Acidicapsa ligni: one gene and its partner. The protein of the gene in region 2 interacts with the protein of the main gene of each other region in a pairwise test. Links are inferred from orthologs where the notes say so. Each region holds a gene or a part of one and is shown on either strand. Other genes may lie near its edges. The genes, in order: dnaB and dnaA.

What was found.
Region 1: the proteins of dnaA (region 2) and dnaB interact in binary tests that used the Escherichia coli proteins (3 or more experiments, as listed by UniProt). The link is inferred for Acidicapsa ligni from one-to-one orthologs.

The regions. Positions count from the first base shown.
Region 1 is NZ_JAGSYG010000001.1:595,251-602,531, reverse strand. The notes cover bases 1,677-4,567. They hold dnaB (replicative DNA helicase), read right to left. Parts: upstream 3,871-4,567; coding sequence 2,482-3,870; downstream 1,677-2,481. Other genes in these bases: OHL19_RS02350 (nuclear transport factor 2 family protein), read left to right, coding at 4,023-4,567; OHL19_RS02360 (response regulator), read right to left, coding at 1,683-2,435. In the rest of the region: OHL19_RS02365 (S9 family peptidase), read left to right, coding at 1-1,645; more of OHL19_RS02350, read left to right, coding at 4,568-4,628; OHL19_RS02345 (glycosyl hydrolase), read right to left, coding at 4,700-7,249. UniProt on the Escherichia coli protein: The main replicative DNA helicase, it participates in initiation and elongation during chromosome replication. Travels ahead of the DNA replisome, separating dsDNA into templates for DNA synthesis.
Region 2 is NZ_JAGSYG010000001.1:84,158-91,418, forward strand. The notes cover bases 2,735-5,605. They hold dnaA (chromosomal replication initiator protein DnaA), read right to left. Parts: upstream 4,964-5,605; coding sequence 3,506-4,963; downstream 2,735-3,505. Other genes in these bases: OHL19_RS00390 (alpha-L-arabinofuranosidase C-terminal domain-containing protein), read left to right, coding at 2,735-3,410; rpmH (50S ribosomal protein L34), read left to right, coding at 5,504-5,605. In the rest of the region: OHL19_RS00380 (carboxypeptidase-like regulatory domain-containing protein), read left to right, coding at 1-777; OHL19_RS00385 (YybH family protein), read right to left, coding at 785-1,294; more of OHL19_RS00390, read left to right, coding at 1,485-2,734; more of rpmH, read left to right, coding at 5,606-5,659; rnpA (ribonuclease P protein component), read left to right, coding at 5,841-6,326; membrane protein insertion efficiency factor YidD, read left to right, coding at 6,323-6,640; membrane protein insertase YidC, read left to right, coding at 6,645-7,261. UniProt on the Escherichia coli protein: Plays an essential in the initiation and regulation of chromosomal replication. Binds in an ATP-dependent fashion to the origin of replication (oriC) to initiate formation of the DNA replication initiation complex once per cell cycle.

The DNA of each region.
Region 1 (7,281 bases), 510 kb from region 2 along the record:
GCCCAAGCCGGAACAGCTCCTCCACACCCGAGGCAGCATCGGCAGCCTGCGCCTCTCGCCCGACGGCAGCAAACTGGCCTTCGTCAGCACCCGCGATAACGACGGCTTCATCGGCGTCTACGACCTCGGGGCAAAATCGCTCACCTACCTGAGCCCCAGCGCAGACAGCGACATGGAACCCGCATGGTCACCAGATAGCAGGCAAATAGCCTTCATTCGCACCGCCACCACGGACGACGACTATCTGTTCGCCCCCAGCCGCACCGCCATCACCCCGTGGTCCATTCGCATAGCCGACATGGGTACTGGCCAAAACCATGACATCCCGAGCAATGAGATACAAAGTCACGAAATATGGAAAGCCGCCGCAGGCCAGGGCAGCGTCTTCCGCGCATTGGCCTCCGACAACCAACTCCTCTGGACCGCAGCCAGCCAGATCGTTTTCCCCAGCGAACTCGACGGCTGGCTCCATCTCTACGCCGTGCCAACCTCCGGCGGAACAGCAACCCTGCTCACCCCCGGCGACTTCGAAGTTGAGCACACCAATCTCAGCAAAGACCGCACCGAACTCGTCTATTCCTCAAATCAAGGCACCGGAGATTCTGCCGCAGACTCTAAAGATATCGACCGCCGCCACATCTGGAAACTCGCCGTCTCATCGCAAACAATCGGCAAACCAAAAGCCATCACCCGCGGCGAAGGCATCGAAGTCACACCCATCCTCGTCAGCGACAATCGGACCGTAGCCGTTCTCCGTTCCGATGCGCGCCTGCCAATGCGGCCCGCCATCGTAACCGGCAATCAGTTAGTTGACCTCAACCCTGAAGCCATCCCTAAAGACTTTCCCGCCGCCAGTCTCGTCGTCCCGCAACAAGTCATCCTCAGCTCCGCGGACGGCATGCAGATTCACGGCCAGCTCTTCCTGCCGCCAGCCTCCAGCACCACCCGCCATCCGGCACTCGTCTTCTTCCACGGAGGCTCGCGCCGGCAGATGCTTCTCGGCTGGCATTACATGCAGTACTACAACAACGCCTATGGCATGAACCAATACCTCGCCAGCCAGGGCTATGTTGTGCTCAGCGTCAACTACCGCAGCGGCATCGGTTACGGCCTCAACTTCCGCGAAGCCCTCAACTATGGCGCAGACGGTGCCAGCGAATTCAACGACGTCCTCGGCGCAGGCCTCTATCTCCGCAACCGGCCCGATGTTGATCCAGCCCACATCGGCTCCTGGGGAGGCAGCTACGGCGGCTACCTCACCGCGCTCGCATTAGCCCGCGCCTCCGACCTCTTTAGCGCCGGAGTCGACTTCCACGGCGTCCACGACTGGAACATCGAGCTCGGCAACTGGAACACCAGCTACGACCCCACAGCCGACCCCAATCGCTCCCGCATCGCCTATGAATCCTCGCCAATCTCATCCGTCTCCACCTGGCGCTCGCCCGTCCTGCTCATCCACGGCGACGACGACCGCAACGTGCAGTTTTCGCAAACGCCCAAACTCGCAGCCGCCCTTCGCAAGCAGCAGGTCTCCGTCGATGAACTCATCTTCCCCGACGAAATTCACGACTTCCTCCTCCACCGCGACTGGCTAAAAGCCTACGCAGCAGAAACAGCCTTCTTCGCCCACCACCTGCAGCAATAGAAAGCATCAACTCAAGAATCAAAAGAAATGTTCTGCCCTAAGCCTGCCCCTTGGATGTAGCAGTCGTCGTAGTAGTCGCAGCATCCAGCATCCCAAACAACTCCGTCGGCGAAGACGTAAACGCCGTCGCGCCCAGACTAAGAGCTTCCGCGCCATGAGCCTGCATCGCGCTCGCGCTGCTGAAGAACACAAAAGGAACAGTCTTGCTCTTATCCCGGATCAGCCTCAAAAGCTCGATCCCCGCCGTAGAGCGATAGTTCAGGCCATCCCGGCGGCCCATATCGGAAATGATGTAGTCATAGCTCTCCGAGCTGAAAAGCTTTATACCCGCAGAAGTCGACTCGGCAAGATCCACATGAACGCCCCTGTCCGTCAGCCGCTGAATAAAATAACTATTATTTTTAGGGTTATCGTCCACCCACAGAATCCTCGAAATCCTGCGCGGCTCCGCGGCAGTTTCACTCGCGATCCGCTCCACATTAGAAGAAGCAGCAGGCGCAACCAGACCCGGCAAAACCGGGCTTTCCGAGAAAACCGGGTTTCCCGAGCCTGCCAGTTCCTTTTGAATCTCAGTAACCCTGGCCTGGAGATCCGCAATTAGATTCTGCTGAACCTGGTTCGCCTCTTCCATCGTCAGTTCCTGCCCGCCAATCTTCAGCGTAAACTTTCGCGACTTGGCGGATTCAATGATGGCAGCAATTGCAGGTCTGAAGCTGAGCAGCAGCCCGATCGTAATCAAAGGCCAGAGCAGCGAAGAAATAGCCTGGATAAGTTTCTGAATCGCGTCCATTCAAGTCCCTCTCCACCCACCGGTTCAGGAATCGTTGCGAATCTTCTTACTGCCCGTCGTGCACAGTATCCAGATTCTCAAACCGCGTAAACTGCGATAGAAACGCCAGATCTACCGACCCCGTCGGCCCGTTTCTCTGCTTGGCAATAATGATCTCCGCCTTGTTCTTGTCGGGGTCTTCTTCCTTGTCGCGGTTGTAATAGCTCTCGCGGTGAATAAACGCCACCACGTCCGCGTCCTGCTCAATCGAACCCGACTCGCGCAGATCGCTCAGCAACGGCTTCTTGTCATCCCCACGGCGCTCACTCGCACGCGAAAGCTGCGAAAGCGCAATCACCGGTACATCCATCTCTTTCGCCAGAGCCTTCAACCCGCGCGAAATCGCCGAAACTTCCTGCGTCCGGCTCTCAAACCGCTTCCCACCCTGCGAAGGCAGCGAAGCCGTCATCAGTTGCAGGTAATCCACCACGATCAGATCCAGCGCGCCACCCGATGTCTGCTTCAACCGCCGCGCCTTGGCCCGCATCTCGGCCAGCGAAATTCCCGGCGTATCGTCGATAAACATCTTCGACTCCACCAGGTCTTCAAGCGCCGTGCGCAGCTTGTCCTGATCGTCGCGCCCTAAAAAGCCCGTCTGCAACTTGCGCTGGTCAACCCACGCCTGGCTCGCCAGCATACGACGCAACAGCGCTTCTTTCGACATTTCCAGCGAGAAGACAGCGACCACCGCCTTGCCCCGCACCGCCGCATTCTGCGCAATGTTGATCGCCCACGCCGTCTTGCCCATTGAGGGCCGCGCCGCAATAATGATCAACTCACCCTTTTGCAGCCCGCTGGTCATCTTGTCGAACTCGGTGAAGTACGTCTCAAGTCCGGTAACCTCACGCGCCTGCTGGTAAAGATTGTCAATCGACCCGAATGACCCGGCGACAATATCCTCAAGGCTCGCCAGCCCCTTCGAAATACTCTTCTCGCCAACCTCCAGCAACTGCGATTCAGCGGCATTTAAAACATCCAGCGCCGTCTCGCTCTGATCCGCGGCCCGCGCAATCGCCGCCGAGCAAATCAGCATCAACTGCCGTAAGAGACTCTTATCCTTGACGATACGAATGTACTCGTCGATGATTGGCCGGCGCGGCAACCCCTCCGTCAGCGAGGCCAGATAGGCCACACCCCCAACCGACTCAAGCTCTTTATATTTCGATAGCTCATGCGCCACCGTAACCAGGTCGATCGCATGACCTTCGCCGCCCAGCTCGGTCATCCGCTGGTAGATACGCCGATGCGAATCCAGCGAAAAATCATCCGGAGTCAGCCTCTCTTCCGCCTCGGAAAGCGCATGATTCTCCAGCAAAATTGCGCCGAGAATCGTCCTCTCAGCATCAATGTTAGAGGGCAGGCCATTGTCGATAGAAAAGCTGGGAGTCGAAGCCATCCCAGTCAGTGTACGAAAAATCGCGGCGCGAGCGTACCTGTGAAGAATTCGCAAAACAGGTCACCAAACGTCCATTTCCTCCAAATAGATACAGGCCCGCTCACCGTCCTCTAACCCTTGAGCAGTAAGATCGTCTATAGGAGTACCCGCTTATGAAGCATTTCCTGTATGTAGCACCTGTTCTTTTGGCTCTTGGAGCAAGCTCCGTATTCGCTCAGACTTCCGTTCCAGAGGTATCGGCAAACCAACCTGGCCAATCCCTCGCCGCGTCCGCCGAAAGCCCAGAAATCCGCGAACTACAGCAAGTCGAAGACAAATGGAGCACCGCCCTGAATCAGCGTGATCAGTACGGTCTCGAACTCGTGCTCTCCCCACTCTTCGTCGACATCTCTGCCTACGGAGACATCACCAGCCGCAACCAGCAGGTAGTCGCCGTCATCAACCAGGAAGACAAGACCGCCACCACAGACCTGCACGTCATTACCGTCCGCGTACTGGGAGACATAGCCGTAGCCAACGGCACCTACTCGTACAAACACAAGACGGTCAATGGCGCGGTCGAGGATAGAGGCGTCTTCACCCACGTCTTCCAGCGCCAGCACGGCAACTGGGTCTGCCTCAACGCGCAGCGCACACTCATCCGTCAGGAAGTCCCGAACGCCAGGACCAAAGCTCCCAAAACCAAATCTCAGGCCGAACTTCCCTTCCACATCCCACTCTTCTCAAAAGGCGACAAGTCCCCTCAGACCAATCCGTAGGGCACGCCGCAAATTGCGCGAAAGCCCTGCCCAGATTGCCTGAGTATCCTTCGCTCTCGTTACGATTTGGACTACTCTGCCTCGACCATCACCGTCACCGGCCCCATCAATCCCGAAGTCTCCAACGGGGAATCCTTCGTAAAGTAGTTCCAGGTCGTAAACGTCAGCCGCTCCTTCACCGGGCGCGGCTCATCCTTCAGGAACCAGTCTGGAAATTCGCGCATAAAAGCCCCGCTCTTCGCATCCGGATCACCCATCCTCCACTCCGCATCCGACGGATGCTGCTCATCCCCGATCAGTCGATTTGCCCAGACATTCGTCACCGCAATCTCCAGCCGATTCTTCCCGGGCCGCATCGCGTCCGTGACATCCACTCTCCACGGGGCCGTCCAAACCACGCCGAGATTCTTCCCATTCAACGTCACCTCGGCGATATGCTTCACCACCCCAAGATCCAGGTAAACCTTGCGCCCCGCCGGTGCCGCTTCCAGTTCAATCTCCTTCGAATAAACCGCCATCCCCGAGTAATACTGAATGCCCGCATCCTTGTGCGTCGTCCAATCCATCAGCGAATCAAACTGCACCGCTGCCGGACCACCCCACCTCGGATCGAAGCTCACCTGCCACGGTCCCGCCAACTCCGGGCCGGAATTCAGAGCAGGGAAGTCCGTACCCGGCTTGCCTTTCCCCGCAAAACCCGCCGCAATCGTCCGCCGAAATACCACGAAATAGCTCTGCGTCTCCGCAAACTCCAGCCCAAAACTCGTCCCATTCGCCGTCTGCCGAAACTCCGTCAGATCCCGCACCGTATTCGCCACCGGATCCCAAAGCTCCGGCTGCATCCCCTTCACCGGAAACGTGCACTCCACCTGCCCAGCCCGCCACTCCTGATTCGCAACAAAATAAATCTCTGTTCCACCATCCTGTCGATCCCGCCGATGAATGCTATGCAACCCTGGCCCGACTCCAGGATCGTCCGTAGCCACCACCAAACTCGTCTCCGCCGAGGGAGCCACATACTCCCCGCGCTGCAAAAGCGCCTGGCAGCGCCACAGATAGTTCAGCCACGCCCGTCCCGGCTTCCACCAGGTCTGGTAGCGTCCCAGGTGCATGCCCCACTGCCCCATCACGTTGCCCGGCTGATACTTCGCATCCCACGCCTGCTGCACAAAATGGTGAACATTCACCCGGTTCACCCCCGCGCAAAACGCCCCATCCCCCACCGGCTTCAGCCACGCCGGATGCTCCGTCCACCGCGCAAACTCCGGCTGCGTTGAAAAAGCCTCCGCCACAATCAATGTGTCGCCAGCCTTCCGCGCCGCCTTCACCACCGGCTCCAGATCCCACGGCGAATAGCGCCCGTTATCCGTCCAGAACTCCACCGCCGGGATATCCAGCGACTTCACCACCTCGCCAATCTCCCACGGACCCTCATATGGCTCCGCCACAAACTTCATCCCCGCCTCGCGAATAAGCGGCCCCGGCGTGCCCCAATAGCAGTCGCGATACAGATCCTCAATCGTCCGCTGAAAATCCTCTTTGAACTTCGCAGTCTCCGCCGCGCTTTCCACCACGCGCCCCGCCAGCACCGGCAGCCACTGCGTCATCTCATAGCCACGCCGCGCACGAAACTCCTCCCGCATCTTCGGCGTCCACGTCGCGTTTCCCGCCTCATAGCTGTCGAAGTAAAGGGTAGTCAGCGTCGATCCCATCAGCTCACCCAGGTGCTTCCGAATCTCCCCCAGCACATGCTCAATGTGGAACGTCACCGCCTCGCGGCTCATCTTGTCGCACTCCAGCCCTATCGCCTCCCACTGCGCCGGTTGAATCATCCCACCCGTAGTCGTATGCCCAAATCGATAAACCGACCAAGCTCCGGCAGGCGCATCCCAATCGACCTCACCCGCCGCATTCATCTGTTTTGAAAGATCGACAATCCGTTCCCTGCCAACCACCCCATCGGCCGCAATCGCCAGCACCGCAATCTCTCGAAAGTAACTCTGCCGCGCCTCCACCAACGGCGGCGCAACCTTGTCCTCCGAGGGAATGTAAGTCGCAGGAAACTGGTCATGCGGATGCGGATCGACCTTCGGCTTTTCCAGCGTCAGATGCACCCGCGAACCACCCGCAACCCTCTGCTCCGACCACACAACCTCCTGCATCGAGAGCTCCGGAGTAATCCACTTACCGCCGCTGCTCTCATACCCCGCGCAGTTATGCAGAATCAGCTCCAGCCCCAGCCGCCTGCACTCCTCCGCCGCATGACGCACCAGCGCCCACCACGGCTCCGTAAACGTAACAATCTCCGGCGTAGGACTCTTCCGAATCGCCCCCGCCGTCGGTGTCACCGTGTCCGACAAGCTGAAGATCGTCGCCCCGCCAATCCCCGCCTCGTGCATCGCCTCAAGATCGCGCGTAATCCCCGCCGCACTCACGTTGTGCCCCATCCACATCCAAAGCACATAAGGCCGCGCCGAATCCGGCAACTTCGGAAAGGACCGCTGTCCAGGCGTACCCCAGAACTCCTCAGCCGAAAGCCGAGAAGGCACACAGAGCTGCGCACCAGCCCCAGCCAGCAAAACACAAAATGTACGTCTGGAAAGCGAAGAAGAGGAACTCATAGTCCCACCAGCCTACCCGCCCAGCCCAACAA
Region 2 (7,261 bases):
AACTACCAGCAGCTTTCGAGTATCGAGGATCGCGCCAACTCCACGTATGAAGCGGCGATGATCAAGGTCGTTCGCTATGGCGGGCACGGCCTCAGCCTGCATGCTCATTACATCTATGCCCACGCGACCGACTGGAATCCGAACGAGTCTGGCAATGTCGCCGTTGATGATGTCCTTGATCCGCAGGATTTCCGGCAGGAGTACGGCACATCGAACATCGACATTCGCCATTCGGCGCAAGCGACCGTTCTTTTTGCGAGCCCCTGGAAGTTACACCACCTGACAGGCGATTTCATCAACGGTTGGAACATTGCAGCACTTACCCAGTACCGCAGCGGATTGCCGTTTACCATGCGGACCAGCGGCTATATTCCGGGGTTTTACGACAGTGAAAGACGGCTCATCGAAGGTGTCGGCCCTGGCATGAATGGCTCCGGAGGCGATAATCGCGTTTACGGCATCGGTCGCAATACCTATCGCTATCCGGCGACTTACACCGCCGATGCTCGGTTGGGCAAGCGCTTCCATCTTGCGAGGCAACGTGAAGTGGAGTTGCTCGCCGAGAGCTTTAATCTCTTTAACCATCAGAACGTAACGTTGCTTGAAACCACCGGCTACATTCTCGATCGCGGCTCAACATCGGGCAGCTTGCCCACGCTCAACTTTCTCACCGGCCTGACAACCGGGAGCACCGAGTTCGGCAAGCCGCTCGACGTGAATGCGACTAATTTCTATCGTCAGCGCGAGATCCAATTAGGCCTTCGCGTTCGCTTTTGAATTGCCATTAACTTGTGTGATCCAGCAGGATCTTCCAACCATCCGATCCCTTGTGCCACACCAGGCTGAAGATGCCGTCATCCTTTTTGGCTTCACCCCTGGCCGTTCGCTCCAGGTGAAAACGCCCTGTAACCACGGCGTATTCCGTCGCCCCTGAAGCCGATGGAAGCAACCTTATTTCAAGATCTGCAAAGGTGAGTGTGCCCATCTGCTCCTTGTTCGTATAGGACTTCTTATATCGCTCCATAATCGGAGCAAAGCCTTTGTTGATCTTGATACCGATGAACGTGGTTTCAGGGGAGTTTTCATAGCTTGCCATAAACCCAGGGATGTCGGCTCGATTCCACGCTGCAACCTGTGCATCCAGCACTGATCGGATCGCGGCTTTGTCTCCGTTGCCTGGAATATCCCGGCTGCTAACCCTCTGCGCGAACGCCAGATTGGCCAGCCCAAAAACCAATGCCAGCAGGATCGCCAATGCCTGCCTGCCGCTGTAATTGCGAGTACGAATGCGCATGGAAAATCTCCCGCAGCCAGCCTACAACGGATTCCTGTGCGCCATTTATTTTCCTATTGTTTCGTAATGAAAACACGATATGTCTTCGGTCCCTGAGAGGTTAAAATCACCAGCGAAACTCTTGCCAACTCCAGGTGGACAGAATAATATCGGCTTTCGAGAAAACCTTTACCCGGAAGAGGTTCCAGAAATGCGCTCTTTGCCTATCCTCATGAAAATCAGCCCGCTTCTGGGTCTCTTGCTCGCTCTGCCTGCGCTCGCTCAGGCACAGGAAAAATCTCCCGTCGTGCTCGCCATTCAAGTAGACAAACCACTGCACAGCGTGAGCCCCATGCTCTACGGGTTGATGACCGAAGAGATCAACTTCTCTTACGATGGCGGCCTGTATCCCGAGATGGTCAAGAATCGAACGTTGCGGGACCGAAACTGGAATCAGCAGGATTGGCTTGTAATCCAAAACGCAGCAGCAGGGGCCAAATTCGAGAAGGACAAAACCACCGGTCCTTCCGCTGCGCTGCATGACAGCATCAAGCTGACCGTGACCTCGGCTTCGCCATCGGAACCTGCCGGTTTGCGCAACATGGGCTACTGGGGCTATCCACTACGCCCGGACATGACCTATACCGCATCGCTTTACGCGAAAGCGGATGCGTCCGGCATGGGACCATTGAGCGTCAGCCTGATCAACAACAAGACCGGCAGGAGCGTCGCGCATGCTGAAATTCCATCCATCGGTAGCGATTGGAAGCAGTATACGGTTACCCTGCACACCGAAAAGATCGCTCCCTCGGAAGAAAACCATCTCGAACTGACCCTTTCCAAACCGGGAACTCTCTGGATGAACCTGGTCTCGGTCTTTCCACCCACATACAAAGGCCGCGTCAATGGCAACCGCATCGACCTGATGGAAAAGCTTGCGGGAATGCACCCGGCATTTCTTCGTTTCCCGGGCGGTAATTATCTTGAGGGCGACCACATCGACGAGCGCTACGAATGGAAGAAGACTATCGGCCCACTGGTCGATCGACCGACCCATCCCAGTCCCTGGAATTACCACTCATCGGATGGCCTCGGCCTGCTTGAGTTCCTGGAGTGGTGTGAAGACCTGCACATGCAGAATGTGCTCGCCGTCTACGCTGGTTATTCGATGAAGCAGGAGCATGTTGAGCCCGGCAAAGATCTCGAACCCTACGTCCAGGATGCGCTGGATGAGATCGAATATGCGACCGGAAGCACCGACACAAAGTGGGGCGCCGAGCGTGCCAGGGACGGTCATCCTGCACCGTTCAAACTGGCTTATGTCGAGATAGGCAATGAGGATTGGTTCGATCAATCGAAGAGCTACGATGGCCGTTTTGCGCAGTTCCACGATGCCATCAAGAAGAAGTATCCCGACCAAAAACTGATCGCCACCGCGCCTGTAACCAGCCGCAAGCCCGACGTGCTGGATGACCACTTCTATCTCAGCTCTGAAAACTACTTCGACGACGTACATCACTATGACAAGTTCGATCGCAACGGTCCCAGGATCTTCATGGGGGAATACGCGACGATGGAAGGCTCGCCGACGGGCGATTTCGGCGCGGCGCTGGGCGATGCGGCGTGGCTTACCGGGGTGGAGCGCAACAGCGATGTGGTCGTAATGTCGAGCTATGCGCCGCTGCTGGTGAACATTCACAACGGTGGTATGCAGTGGCATCCCGACCTGATCGGCTATGACGGCCTGACGAGCTATGGTTCGCCAAGCTATTACGTGCTTTCGCTCTTTGCCGACAAAGTTGGAGATGCTGTTCCGGATTCAACGATGACCGGCGCTGGGCCGCGGGTAGCGTATTCCGTCACCCATCAGGACGCGACAGGCAAAGTCTTTGTCAAGGTGGTCAACGGCGTTCCCACTGCGCAGGAGTTGGAAATCGATTTAAGCGGTGTAAGTGGAATTGTCGGCCCGGCGAAGCTGACGCGGCTGCATGCCCTGTCCCCTGCAGATACCAACACCATCCTTGATCCGAAGCACATCGTTCCGGTGGAGAGCACGCTTCCTGTTATGGGAACGAAGCTGAAACACATAATTCCGGGATATTCTTTTGAGCTGATTGAGCTTGATACGAAGAAATAACTCGACTCTTGCATCACGAATAAAATGGCCACTCCCGATATCACGGAGTGGCCATTTTACTTATTACCTGATTACATCGACTTATACGCCGGATGTTATCCGTTCAGGGTTTCCTGCAACTTATTAATCGTTCGATTGAGATCCTTGTCCGTTCGGCGCAGCTCGTCGATCTTTCCGATGGAATGCATAACTGTTGTGTGATGCTTGCCACCGAACTGACGGCCTATCTCAGGCAAGCTTGCTTCGGTCAGATTTTTGGCCAGATACATGGCAATCTGCCGAGGTACAACGACAGCGCGCGAATTATTCTTCTGCTTCAACTCGCTCACGCGCATGCCGAAGCTTTCAGCCACAGCTTTCTGGATCGCATCGATGGTGATCTTGCGAACCTGCGTGTCGATGAATTGCTTGAGGCATTGCTGCGTGGACTGGAGTGTAATCTCCATGCCGTTCATGTTGCACCAGGCGATCAGCCGCACCAGTGCGCCCTCCAGCTCACGCACGTTGGTGCGCACGTTGGAAGCGATGAACATCGCAACATCCGTCGGCAGGCTGGCCTGTTCGCTCTCTGCTTTCTTTTGCAGAATTGCGACCTTCGTCTCCAGATCCGGCGGCTGAATATCCGCAATCAATCCCCACTCAAAACGCGAGCGTAGACGATCTTCAATCTCCGCAAGTTCCTTTGGAGGGCGATCGGAAGCGATGACGATCTGCTTCATGCTTTCGTGCAGCGCGTTGAAAGTATGGAAGAACTCTTCCTGCGTGCGCTCCTTCTGCGCGATGAACTGAATATCGTCGATCAGCAGCACATCCACGCCGCGGAAGCGATCGCGGAAACTCGTCATGCGGTCGTTACGCAGCGAGTTGATCATCTCGTTGGTGAACTTCTCCGCGGACACATAGCAGATGCTCGCAATGGGCTGGCGACGCTTCACTTCGTGGCCAATGGCGTGCATTAAATGCGTCTTGCCCATTCCGACGCCGCCATACAGAAACAGCGGATTGTAAGCCTTCGACGGACGCTCTGCTACAGCCAGTGAAGCGGCGCGCGCGAACTGGTTGCCATTGCCGATCACAAAATTTTCGAATGTATAACGCTGGTTGAGCTGCGCTGCGCTTGACCAGTCAAACTTCGCCTGCTGCTCAGAGACGTAGCCGCCGCGGCGGTTGTTCTGGTTGGCATAGTTGGACTGGTTATAGCCAGACTGGCTTGGATGAGGAGCCGTCGGCGCATGCGTCGGCACTGGGCCAAAGCCGCCATCCTTGCGTACTGGAGGCTGCGAAGGGTCATCGTCGATCGTGACGAATGCCACATCATCCATATCAAGCTTGAGCAGATCGATCGCTTCCTGAATCAGGTCGCTGTACTTGTCGCCAATGTGCTGGAACTCTTCTGTTGGAATCCGCACATAAAGCGTGCGGCCCGCGATGTGGCTATAACGAGTAGGCTTGAGCCAGGTCTCGAAAGACTGTCGATTGACCTTCTTTTCGAGAGCCGCCAGAATTTGAATCCAGGGGTTGATTACCGGGGCTGGGGAGGTTGCAAATGACATTGATAACTTCCTTACGTGCACGCTATGCGCGCCTGTATTCCTGATCAGTAAACGATCTTTATTACGCTACAAAAAAAGCAATGCTTCGCCCTCGGCGCGCAGTGTGTAACTTCGCGTCGTCTCTGTTCTTATAACTGCCGAGAGATTTTCGGACTGGGTCGCCCGAAATTTGCATCGACTTCGTAGACAAAAATTCAGTTCAGCGGTGCGTCAGAATCTTTGGTGAACGGGTCCGATACTAGCACAATTCGCGGGTTCTGCAACCTCTCATTCATATAACTCTGGGAATTGCACCAGCCATGGTGAAACTTGAAGAAACTCTTCGAAAAGACAGGCTGAGGAAGGTGTTTCAGAGCCCCTTCAGTGCCGTTCGAACCAAGACAAATCTTAGCCCGAATTCGGATTCTACACCCCTCCGGCTGGATGGAAAAGCCTCATACAAAACACATCTCACTCTGGATTCCAAACTGGTTCTGCGCTATACTTAAAACTTGCCATTCAGGCACAGATTTTCACAAAGAAGGTTCAGGAGCAGCTCCCATGCCCAAGCGCACATTTCAGCCCAACCGCCGCAAGCGCGTCAAGACCCATGGCTTTCGGGCCCGCATGAAGACCAAGAGCGGAGCAGCCGTACTCAGCCGCCGCCGCGCACAGGGCCGCAAGCGCGTTGCCGTCAGCGCTGGCTTCCGCGACTAGTTTTCAGCGTGGCCGCTCTTCCCTGTGAATTTACGGGTCAGAGCGGCCATTGCTTGAGCGTTAGATCGTTAGATCATCCAGCCCAGTCGTTGCACCGGCTTCATTCCCTGTCCACAGTCACTACCGACTTCGCGAGTAGCGGCACCCGCCAAATTACTTCTGTCGGCAGACGGTGCCAGCGATGACTTCCCTATCTGAGCCTCGATCGGTATTGCCAGCATCGGCACAGGACTTTCGCCTGCGCAAACATGCTGACTATCAGCGTGTTTACAAGGCCACTCGCAAGCAGTTCAGCCCGTCGATGACGTGGTTTGTCGCCGCGAGGCCCACGCTGCCTGCTGTCGAGCTGCAGAGCTGCCCCCGTGTCGGCCTTACTGTGGGCAAGGTCATCGGCAAGGCGCATGAGCGCAATCGCATCAAACGCCGCCTGCGCGAGATCATCCGGCAGCATCTTTGCGAATTGCCAGACAACATCGATCTGATCCTGCATCCGCGCCGTTCTGTCATAACGATGGAATCCGGGAAACTTCAGACCGAGGTTTTGCGTATCTTCCGTCAGGTGGCAACGCAGATGCGGCAATCTGTTCCTCCGGCAGCGGCCAAAGCTGCTGCTCAAGGCACAAATCAGGTCCACGTTCTGGCGCCGCGGCCTACCACTTCGTTATGAAGCGCATTTTGTTGGCGATTCTCGGCTTCTACCGCTACTGGCTCTCGCCGGCTATGCATTCGCTCTTCCCTGGTGGTTGCCGCTACGAGCCTACGTGCTCCCAGTACGCAGTGGAAGCCGTAACCATCCACGGGCCAGTACGCGGCTCCTGGATGGCCCTGCGCCGTCTCCTGCGCTGCCATCCTTTTGCGCGAATCCGCAATGGCGGTTTCGATCCCGTTCCATTCCCCGGCACTCCATCTTCAACCCGACCCGTTACCATAGAAAGCGGCGCTCTTCACGCGGCGCACCTTTGTAACAAACGACAGGACTGAACCTTTGGCTGAACTTCGTAATCCCAATGCTCCAACGCAGGGCTCCGGTGGCGGAGGCGGCGACATGCGCTCCATGATCGCCTTTACCGTTCTGGCCCTGGTCGCACTTCTTGCCTTTCAATACTTCAAGCCGACACCACCTCCGGCTCCGCAGCCGCAACAACAGCAGCAGAGCAGCCAGCCCTCATCGGCAGCGCCCAGCCAGCCAGCGGCGAGTGGAGCGGTCCCGGCTCCGGGTGCAGCGCCCATTGTTGCAGCGTCCTCTGAAACTGAGACTGTAGTCGAGAACGAGCTTTACCGCATCACATTTACCAACAAAGGCGCGCAGGTCAAACACTGGATACTCAAGCATTACTGCGCAGAGTCCGAAGGCCGCAAGATGGACCGCAACTGCAAGGACCCGCAGGGCCGGCAGTGGAATCTGGATCTTGTCGATCAGCCGGCCGCCGCGCAATTTGGCCTGCCTCTCTCGCTGTACACCTATGAGCCAGCGCTGACCACGGAACTCAATCAGGCGCTCTATCAGGCCTCATCGACCGGCCATGTTGCCGCACCCGCGGGCATCATCTTCAAGTACTCCAAGGGCCCGCTGACGGTCACGAAGACCTTTACGTTCAACGA